3 regions of the Xanthomonas citri pv. citri genome follow, and region 3 is predicted to be linked to each of the others. Evidence: predicted binding sites of a transcription regulator. Region 3 holds the regulator's gene; each other region holds the start of a gene.
The links. The regulator HrcA, encoded in region 3, represses chaperone genes, less so after heat shock. The targets are predictions, from matches to a motif close to TTNGCACTCNNNNNNNNNGAGTGCNAA.
Positions count from the first base shown of each region.

Region 1: a site for HrcA is predicted at 1,718-1,744, ahead of rpoH (RNA polymerase sigma factor RpoH). Genes of this name have one in related genera too.
Region 2: a site for HrcA is predicted at 1,178-1,204, ahead of AMD14_RS03290 (co-chaperone GroES). Genes of this name have one in related genera too.

Region 1 covers NZ_CP008998.1:4,473,985-4,477,258, reverse strand. Annotated here, with positions in the region: gene AMD14_RS19720 (response regulator) at 1-834, shown strand, start outside; gene ung (uracil-DNA glycosylase) at 831-1,556, shown strand; gene rpoH (RNA polymerase sigma factor RpoH) at 1,755-2,630, shown strand; gene AMD14_RS19705 (trimeric intracellular cation channel family protein) at 2,709-3,274, opposite strand, start outside.
Region 2 covers NZ_CP008998.1:631,020-634,293, forward strand. Annotated here, with positions in the region: gene AMD14_RS03285 (endonuclease) at 1-840, opposite strand, end outside; RNA gene AMD14_RS22720 (sX9 sRNA) at 982-1,056, shown strand; gene AMD14_RS03290 (co-chaperone GroES) at 1,253-1,540, shown strand; gene groL (chaperonin GroEL) at 1,687-3,274, shown strand, end outside.
Region 3 covers NZ_CP008998.1:1,752,241-1,755,514, forward strand. Annotated here, with positions in the region: gene recN (DNA repair protein RecN) at 1-1,069, opposite strand, end outside; gene hrcA (heat-inducible transcriptional repressor HrcA) at 1,207-2,238, shown strand; gene grpE (nucleotide exchange factor GrpE) at 2,339-2,857, shown strand; gene dnaK (molecular chaperone DnaK) at 2,999-3,274, shown strand, end outside.

The sequences.
Region 1 (3,274 bases), 2.4 Mb from region 3:
CCAGATCTCAAACACCTGATCAGCGACGCGCCGCGCGTGATGGTGGTCGATGGCTCCAAGTTGGTGCGCAAGCTGATTGCCGACGTGCTCAAGCGCGACCTGCCCAATGTGCAGGTGATCGGCTGTTCCAACATTGCCGAAGCGCGTCAGGCGCTGGAAGCCGGCGCGGTGGATCTGGTCACCACCTCGCTGTCGCTGCCCGATGGCGACGGCCTGACCCTGGCGCGCAGCGTGCGCGAAACCGCCGGGCAGGCCTATGTCCCGGTGATCGTGGTCTCCGGCGATGCGCAGCAGCATCTGGTGGAGCGCCGTTTCACCGAATACGTCACCGATTATTTCGACAAGGCGCTGGGCCATGAAGCCCTGGCGACCTTCATCCGCGGCTACGTGCAGCCCGAGCCGGTGGTGGGCGCGACCGTGCTCTACATTGAAGACAGCCGCGTGGTGGCCGAGGCGACCAAGCGCATGCTCGAACGCCAGAGCCTGAAAGTGGTGCACGTGCTCACCGCCGAAGATGCCTTTGCGCTGCTCACCGCCGAATCGCTGGGCCGCACCGAGCGCCGCATCGACGTGGTGCTGACCGACGTGACCCTGAAGGGCGAGCTCAACGGCCGCGACGTGGTCGAGCGTATCCGCATCGACTTCGCCTACGGCAAGCGCCGCCTGCCGGTGCTGGTGATGACCGGCGACACCAACCCGCGCAATCAGTCCGACTTGCTGCGCGCCGGTGCCAACGATCTGGTGCAAAAACCGATCGAAGAGCGCCTGCTTGTGACCAAGGTGTTGTTCCAGCTGCGCCTGGCACGCCTGGAGGATCAGGCTGTCACGCTATGACTGAAGGGGAAGGACGCATCCAGCTGGAACCGTCGTGGAAGGCAAGGGTGGGCGACTGGCTGCTGCGCCCACAGATGCGGGAGCTGTCGGCATTCCTGCGCCAGCGCAAGGCGGCCGGGGCGCGGGTGTTTCCGCCCGGCCCGCAGATCTTCGCCGCCTTCGACGCGACACCGTTCGAGCAAGTCAAGGTGGTGATCCTGGGCCAGGACCCGTATCACGGCGAAGGTCAGGCGCATGGGCTGTGCTTCTCGGTACTGCCCGGCGTGCCGGTGCCGCCGTCGCTGCTCAATATCTACAAAGAGATCCAGGACGACCTGGGGATCGCGCGGCCGGATCACGGCTACCTGATGCCCTGGGCGCGCCAGGGCGTGCTGCTGCTCAATGCGGTGCTGACGGTGGAGCAGGGACGCGCCGGGGCCCACCAGAACAAGGGCTGGGAAGGCTTCACCGATCATGTGGTGGAAACCCTCAACCGCGAGCGCGAAGGGCTGGTGTTCCTGCTGTGGGGCAGCTATGCGCAGTCCAAGGGCAAGGTCATCGACCAGACGCGCCACCGGGTCTTGAAGGCGCCACATCCTTCGCCGCTGTCGGCGCACCGCGGCTTCCTGGGCTGCCAGCATTTTTCCAAGACCAACGACCATTTGCGGCGGCGTGGTCTGAGCCCGATCGACTGGTCGCTGCCACCGCGCAGCGCGCTGGACCTCACCTCCGCCGGCGCCTGAACGACGCTCCCGTACATCCCGTTGCGCAACCAGTTTGTCACGGTTTGCATAGGGGCTTGGTGGTACGGTAAGCCTCGAATTTGGGTGCCGGGCTGTAGAACACCGGCGATGCCAAAAGCCCGAACGTCCTATAAATGGAATGCTGGGAACTCTTTCTGTACCCGGCAGTCCAATAGTTCGACTGCTAAGATGGTGCCTATGAACCAGACTACCTCGACTGCCCTTGTGGCAAACAATCTCCCGATTCCCAGTGCGCTCGGTTCGCTGGACGCCTACATCGGTGCCGTGCACCAGATCCCGGTGCTGTCGGTCGATGAGGAGCAGGATCTGGCCCGTCGCTTTCGCGACGAGCTGGATCTGGACGCCGCGCGCGAACTGGTCCATTCCCACCTGCGCTTCGTGGTGCACGTGGCCCGCGGCTACAACGGCTACGGCCTGCCGCTGGGCGACCTGATCCAGGAAGGCAACATCGGCCTGATGAAGGCGGTCAAGCGCTTCGACCCGGACATGGGCGTGCGCCTGGTCAGCTTCGCGGTGCACTGGATCCGTGCCGAGATGCACGAGTTCATCCTGAAGAACTGGCGCATCGTCAAGGTCGCCACGACCAAGGCGCAGCGCAAACTGTTCTTCAACCTGCGCAAGTCCAAGACGCGTCTGGGCTGGCTCAATGCGTCGGAAGTGACTGCGGTTGCCAAGGACCTGAACGTCTCCGAGCGTGAGGTGATGGAAATGGAGTCGCGCCTGTCCGGTCGCGACATCGGTTTCGACGCGTCGTCGGACGAAGACGACGATCACGGCCCGCCGTCGCCGGTGAGCTACCTGGTCGCCAATGAAGAAGATCCGTCGCAGGCGTACGAGCGTCACGACAGCGAAGACAACCAGCTGCAGCTGCTGCGCGAAGGTATGGCTGGCCTGGACGCGCGCTCGCGCGACATCGTCAAGCGCCGCTGGCTGGATTCCGATTCCAAGGTGACGCTGCAGGAACTGGCAGACGAATACGGCGTGTCGGCCGAGCGCATCCGTCAGATCGAAGCGAATGCGCTGAAGAAGATGAAGGCGCTGTTCGTCGCCTGATCCTGTCGGTCTTGCGCGGGTGTTTGCACAGACGGCCCGGTTTTCCGGGCCGTCTGCCTATGTGGGGCTACGCGATTGCTACTCCGGCGAGCGCGCCACCGGCAGATGCCAGCCGTAGCGGATCGCCATGAAGCGCAGGCCGAAGCACACGCCGGCGCCGGTCGCCAACGACCAGGCCTGCGGCACATCCAGGACGTGCCCGACCGCGACCAGCCCGCCACCGGCAAGCGCGGCGACCGCGTACAGTTCGGCCTGCAACACCACCGGCGTGCGCGCCACCAGCAGATCGCGCGCAATGCCGCCGCCGATGCCGCTGAGCATGCCCAGCAATGTCGCGCTCAACGGGGTGAGGTGATAGTCCAGCGCCTTGCTGGTGCCATAGACCGCAAACAGCGCCAGCCCGGCGGCATCGAAGATCTGCACCGGATTGCGCAGGCGCTCCACCGCTGCATGGCAATAGAACCCGGCCACGCCGGCCAGGCAGGCCACCAGCAGATACTGCGGCTGCACCAGCGCGGCCGGCGGGGTGGCGCCGATCAGCACATCGCGCACGATGCCGCCGGACACGGCGGCCGCGCAGGAGAGCACCAGCACGCCGAACAGGTCCAGACGGTTGCGTACCGCCACGGTCGCCCCGCTCAGGG
Region 2 (3,274 bases), 1.1 Mb from region 3:
CAGCGTGCAGCGCTCGCCGCCGACCAGGGCGGTGTTGGTGGACAGGCTGAAGCGGGTGCCGCTGGTCGGGTATGTCAATGCCACGTTGCCGGAGCTGGCGCAGCTCAGCGCAAACGCACCGCTGCCCAGCGTCACCGCTTCGCTGAAGCCCACGGCCAGATCGCCGGCGGCCGGGAAGCCGGTGGCGCCTTGCGTCGGTGTGGTGCTGCTGATGGTGGGAGCGCCGGTGCCGCCGCCGCCGTCGCTGCCGGTGAAGGTCTGGCCGCGGTTGCAGGCGCCGAAGGTCTGCGCCGCCGAGCCGGCCCAGCTGAAGTTGGCCGCGCTGCTGCCGGTGCCGGTCAGTTGCAGCGAACTGCCGACCGCGGTGCTGTTGCTCTCGCTCACCGGCAGGTTCTGGCTGGTCACGCCGGCCGCCGGGCCGCCGCTGCCGGTGATGGCGCCTTCGTAACTGAGGAACTGCACCAGCTGCCCGTTGGGGTCGACCAGCGCCACGCCGTCGTTGGGGCCGTTCTGCACGCCGTTGCTGGCGTAGCTCACCGTGGCCAGACGCACCTGGCTGCCGCAGCTCACCACCGTGCCGGCCGGCAGCGTCGTGTTGGCATAGACCACTGCCGCACTGGGGGCAGCGCCGTTGTACAGGTAGATGCGGTAACCGCTCAGCGACTCGCCGGCGGTGGCCACCACTTCCACGCCTTCGCCGCTGTCGCCGGAGGCGCCCGCGTCGTCGTAGTGCAGTTCGTTGATGAAGACCGCCGCATCGGCGGAGGTGGCACCGAGCGCGAACGCGCAGGCCAGGGGAAGGGTGCAACGCAGGGACACGAAACGGGACGGCAACCTCATCGACAGCTCCTTGTGATCGGGGAATGCGTTCCCGACTGTAAGGCGCGCGCATGACAAGCGATGGAACCTGGTTCCATTTCTAGAGCGCTCAACAAACTGCTGCGCGTCTGCCAGGCGGGCGCGGCCGGCGCCGGAACCGGCATGTACCACGCGTACACGCCGGTTCCGCGCGCCGTCCACGCCCACCTGACGACCGCTCGCTCTGTGTTGTCTGCCGCCCTCGGCGTTCGGAGAGAAGCGGTCAGCGAAAAATTTTTGCCGCCAGCCCTTGAAAGCCGCCCACGCAGCACAATCTCTGGCCCGCACCCGCTTTGTCGGGTTTTTTCCGCGCGCTGTGCTGGCAGTCGTCATGTACGAGTGCTAACATCGCCGATAATTTCCAGGCCAATCAAACACTTAAGAGGTCTTCTCTATGAGCATCAAGCCGCTTCACGACCGCGTTGTAGTCAAGCCGATCGAAGCCGACGAAGTTTCCGCCGGCGGCATCGTGATTCCGGACTCCGCCAAGGAAAAGTCCACCAAGGGTGAAGTCGTCGCGATCGGCGCCGGCAAGCCGCTGGACAACGGCAGCCTGCGCGCGCCGGTGGTCAAGGTTGGCGACAAGGTCATCTACGGCCAGTACGCCGGCAGCAGCTACAAGTCCGAAGGCGTCGAGTACAAGGTGCTGCGCGAAGACGACATCCTGGCCGTCATCGGCTGATCAGGCGCTATGCGCCGGGAATCGGGAGTTGGGAATCGGGAATGGGCAAAGCGGCTAGCGTCCTTCGCCATCCCACCCCACCCCGATTCACGCTGTTGATCTACCGATTCCCCATTTCCCATTCCCAATTTCCGGAGTAACAACCAATGGCTGCTAAAGACATTCGTTTCGGTGAAGACGCACGTACCCGCATGGTTCGTGGCGTCAACGTGCTTGCCAATGCCGTGAAGGCAACCCTGGGCCCGAAGGGCCGCAACGTCGTGCTCGAGAAGAGCTTCGGCGCGCCGACCATCACCAAGGATGGCGTCTCCGTCGCCAAGGAAATCGAACTGGCTGACAAGTTCGAGAACATGGGCGCGCAGATGGTCAAGGAAGTCGCTTCCAAGACCAACGACAACGCCGGCGACGGCACCACCACCGCCACCGTGCTGGCCCAGGCCCTGATCCGCGAAGGCGCCAAGGCTGTGGCCGCCGGCATGAACCCGATGGACCTCAAGCGCGGTATCGACCAGGCCGTCAAGGCTGCGGTCGTCGAGCTGAAGAACATCTCCAAGCCCACCACCGACGACAAGGCGATCGCCCAGGTCGGCACCATCTCGGCCAACTCGGACGAGTCGATCGGCAACATCATTGCCGAAGCGATGAAGAAGGTCGGCAAGGAAGGCGTGATCACCGTTGAAGAAGGCTCGGGCCTGGAAAACGAGCTGGACGTGGTCGAGGGCATGCAGTTCGACCGCGGCTATCTCTCCCCGTACTTCATCAACAACCAGCAGAGCCAGTCGGCCGATCTGGACGACCCGTTCATCCTGCTGCACGACAAGAAGATCTCCAACGTGCGCGACCTGCTGCCCGTGCTGGAAGGCGTGGCCAAGGCCGGCAAGCCGTTGCTGATCGTCGCCGAGGAAGTCGAAGGCGAAGCGCTGGCGACCCTGGTGGTCAACACCATCCGCGGCATCGTGAAGGTCGTGGCCGTCAAGGCGCCGGGCTTCGGCGACCGTCGCAAGGCGATGCTGGAAGACATGGCCGTGCTGACCGGCGGTACCGTGATCTCCGAGGAAGTGGGTCTGGCGCTGGAGAAGGCGACCATCAAGGACCTGGGCCGCGCCAAGAAGGTGCAGGTCTCCAAGGAAAACACCACGATCATCGACGGCGCTGGCGATTCGGCCGCGATCGAGTCGCGCGTGGGCCAGATCAAGACCCAGATCGAAGACACCTCGTCCGATTACGACCGCGAGAAGCTGCAGGAGCGCGTGGCCAAGCTGGCCGGTGGCGTTGCGGTGATCAAGGTGGGCGCCTCGACCGAAATCGAGATGAAGGAAAAGAAGGCACGCGTCGAAGACGCCCTGCACGCCACCCGTGCAGCCGTCGAAGAAGGCGTGGTCCCGGGCGGCGGCGTGGCCCTGGTGCGTGCGCTGGTGGCCGTGGGTGACCTGAAGGGCGCCAACGAAGACCAGACCCACGGCATCCAGATCGCCCTGCGCGCCATGGAAGCCCCGCTGCGCGAGATCGTGGCCAATGCCGGCGAAGAGCCCTCCGTGATCCTGAACAAGGTCAAGGAAGGCACCGGCAACTACGGCTACAACGCCGCCAACGGCGAGTTCGGCGACATGGTCGAATTCGGCATCCTGGACCCGACCAAGGTGACCCGCTCTGCGCTGCAGAACGCCGCCTCGATCGCCGGCCTGATGATCACCACCGAAGCCATGGTGGCCGATGCACCGAAGAAGGACGAGC
Region 3 (3,274 bases):
GCCAGGCGCCGGTGGCGGTTTCGATGTGCTTGTCGAGCTGCTGCAGGCGCTCGTCGGCGCCGCGCAGGCTCTCGACTTCGGCGCTCAGATGGTCGCGATGCGCGGCCAGCTCGTCCGGTGTGACGCGGTGTTTGCGCGCCAGATCGTGCAGACGGCCGAGGCGGCGCTCCATGGCCTCGAACTGGGCCGGGTCGGCCTCCAGGTCGTCGCGCACGCGGTCGAGCAGGGCCAGCGCTTCCTCGATCTGGATCACTGCGCTGTCCAGCAGCGCGTCCACCTCGCCCAGCCGCGGTTCGTGCTCGGCCACGCGCGATAAATCGTGGCGGCTGTCCTGCAACAGGCCCAGGGCGCTGGCGCCGTCGTCGCCGTTGAGCTGCTGGGCGACGCTGTCGCAGGCGCCGATCAACGCGGTGGCATGGGCCTGGCGGCGGTGATTGACGTCCAGTGCGGCAATCGCGGCCGGGTCAAGGTCCTCGCGTTCCAGTTCGGCCAGTTGGTGTTCCAGAAAGCCGATCCGGTCGGAGACATCGCCCTGCGCGGAGAGGGCGTCGCGCTCGTCCAGTAGCGCCTGCCAGCGTTGGCTGGCCTGGCGCACCTGCTCGCGCTGTGCGCTGTTGCGGGCGTAGGCATCGAGCAGTGCGAGCTGGCTGTGCCGGGCCATCAGCGCCTGGTGCTCGTGCTGGCCGTGAATTTCGACCAGCTTCGAGGCCAGTTCCGCCAGTTGCGAGGAGGTGACCGGACGGCCGTTGATCCACGCGCGCGAGCCGCCGTCGGCGCGGATGATCCGGCGCAGCTGGCATTGCGCCTCGTCGTCGAGTTCGTTGTCGGCCAGCCAGCGCAGCCCGGGATGCTCGGCTGGCAGCTGGAATTCGGCCGACAGTTCGGCGCGCTCGGCGCCATGACGGACCACGCCGCTGTCGGCGCGCAGGCCGGACAGAAAGCCCAGCGCGTCGACCATCAGCGACTTGCCGGCGCCGGTTTCGCCCGAGACCACGGTCATTCCCGGCCCGAATTCCAGTTCGGTGGCACGGACAACGGCGAAATCCTTGATCGAGAGGTGTCTGAGCATGAGGTCGAGTGTGAACGCTTTGGGGAAGCTTAGGGTGGCAGGGGCAAACGGGGAATCGGATGCTTGCCATCCCCGGGGCCAGACATTATCTATGCGCTGTCTCACCGGATGATCCCATGCGCGCGTCCCAGTCCCCAATGCTCGACCCCCGCGCCCGTCAGTTGCTGCGCACACTGATTGCGCGCTACATCCGCGACGGCGAGCCGGTGGGCTCCAAGACGCTGGCCCAGCATGCGGGCCTGGACGTCAGTCCGGCCACCATCCGCAATATCCTGGCCGACCTGGAAGACGTGGGCCTGCTCAGCTCCCCGCATACCTCGGCCGGACGCGTGCCGACCGCGCATGGCTACCGGGTGTTCGTCGACAGCCTGGTGCAGATGCAGCCGCCCGGCGAAGAGGAAGTACGTCGCCTGCGCGCGGAGCTGGCCAGCGGCAACGGCACGCAATCGTTGCTGGGCAGCGCCTCGCAGATGCTGTCGGCGATGAGCCACTTCGTCGGCGTGGTCAGCGCGCCGCGCCGCGAGCAGTTCGCGTTTCGGCATATCGATTTCGTGGCGCTGGATGCGCGCCGCGTGCTGGCGATCCTGGTGTTTGCCGACAACGAGGTGCAGAACCGGGTGATCGAGCCGCGGCGCGCCTACGAGCCGGCCGAGCTGGAACGGGTGGCCAACTACCTCAATGCGCAGTTCGCCGGGCGCGCGCTGGCCGACATCCGCGCCTGCCTGCTGCGCGAGCTGCGCATGGCCAAGAGCGAGATGGAACAACTGCTGGCGCACAGCGTGGAGCTGGCCAGCGAGGCGCTGGTGCCGGCCGATGCCGACGACATGGTGATGGCCGGGCAGACCCGGCTGATGGGCGTGCAGGACCTGTCGGACCTGGATCGCCTGCGCGAACTGTTCGAGGCCTTCGCCAGCAAGCGCGAGATTTTGCAGCTGCTCGAACGCACCATCCAGGCCCCGGGCGTGCGCATCTTCATCGGCGAGGAAACCGGCATGGTGTCGCTGGAAGACGTCTCGCTGGTCACTGCACCTTACGCCGCCAATGGCCAGGTGCTGGGCGTGCTGGGGGTGATCGGGCCCAAACGCATGGCCTACGACCGGCTGATTCCGCTGGTGCAGACCGCCGCCGACGTGCTGGGTGCGGCCATGCAGTCGCCCGGCGCGCGATAACCGGCATCGATCGGCGCGATCGTGTTTGCTTGAAACGCGCGCAGGCGCCCATATACGGGGTGACGTTGGGGCGGGCGTTCCGCTTGCCCGGGAACTGCACATGAACCAAGACCACCCCGAATTCGACTCCGAAGACCTGTCCCAGAATCCACCAGAGACCGATCCGCTCAAGGCCGAGATCGAATCGCTGCGCAGCGAGATCGCCCTGGTCAAGGCCGACGCCCTGCGGGAGCGCGCCGACCTGGAAAACCAGCGCAAGCGCATCGCCCGCGACGTGGAAAACGCGCGCAAGTTCGCCAACGAGAAGCTGCTCGGCGAGCTGCTGCCGGTGTTCGATAGCCTGGACGCGGGACTCACCGCCGCCGGTACCGAGCCCAGCCCGCTGCGCGATGGCCTGGACATGACCTACAAGCAATTGCTCAAGGTGGCCGCGGACAACGGCCTGACCCTGCTCGATCCGGTCGGCCAGCCGTTCAACCCGGACCAGCACCAGGCGATCAGCCAGGGCGAGGCCGAGGGCGTCGCGCCGGGCCATGTGGTGCAGGTGTTCCAGAAGGGCTACCTGCTCAACGACCGCCTGCTGCGCCCGGCCCTGGTGGTCGTGGCCAAGCATGACTGAACCGCAGCGCCGGCTGAACTGCCAGGCGCAGGCATGAAACACAGATGTGCGCCGGTGGCTTGAACACCTGCGCACCACCCCCACATCTCAGCCAGACCCGGCGTCGCCGGACACAGCTACAGAATCATCAGGAGCGTATCCATGGGCAAGATCATTGGTATTGACCTCGGCACCACGAACTCGTGCGTGTCGATCATGGACGGCGGCAAGGCCCGCGTCATCGAAAACTCCGAGGGCGATCGCACCACGCCTTCGATCGTCGCCTACACCAAGGACGGCGAAGTGCTGGTCGGCGCTTCGGCCAAGCGCCAGGCCGTGACCAACCCGAAGAACACCTTCTACGCGGTGAAGCGCCTGATCGGCCGCAAGTTCACCGACGGCGAAGTGCAGAAGGACATCTCGCACGTGCCGTACGGC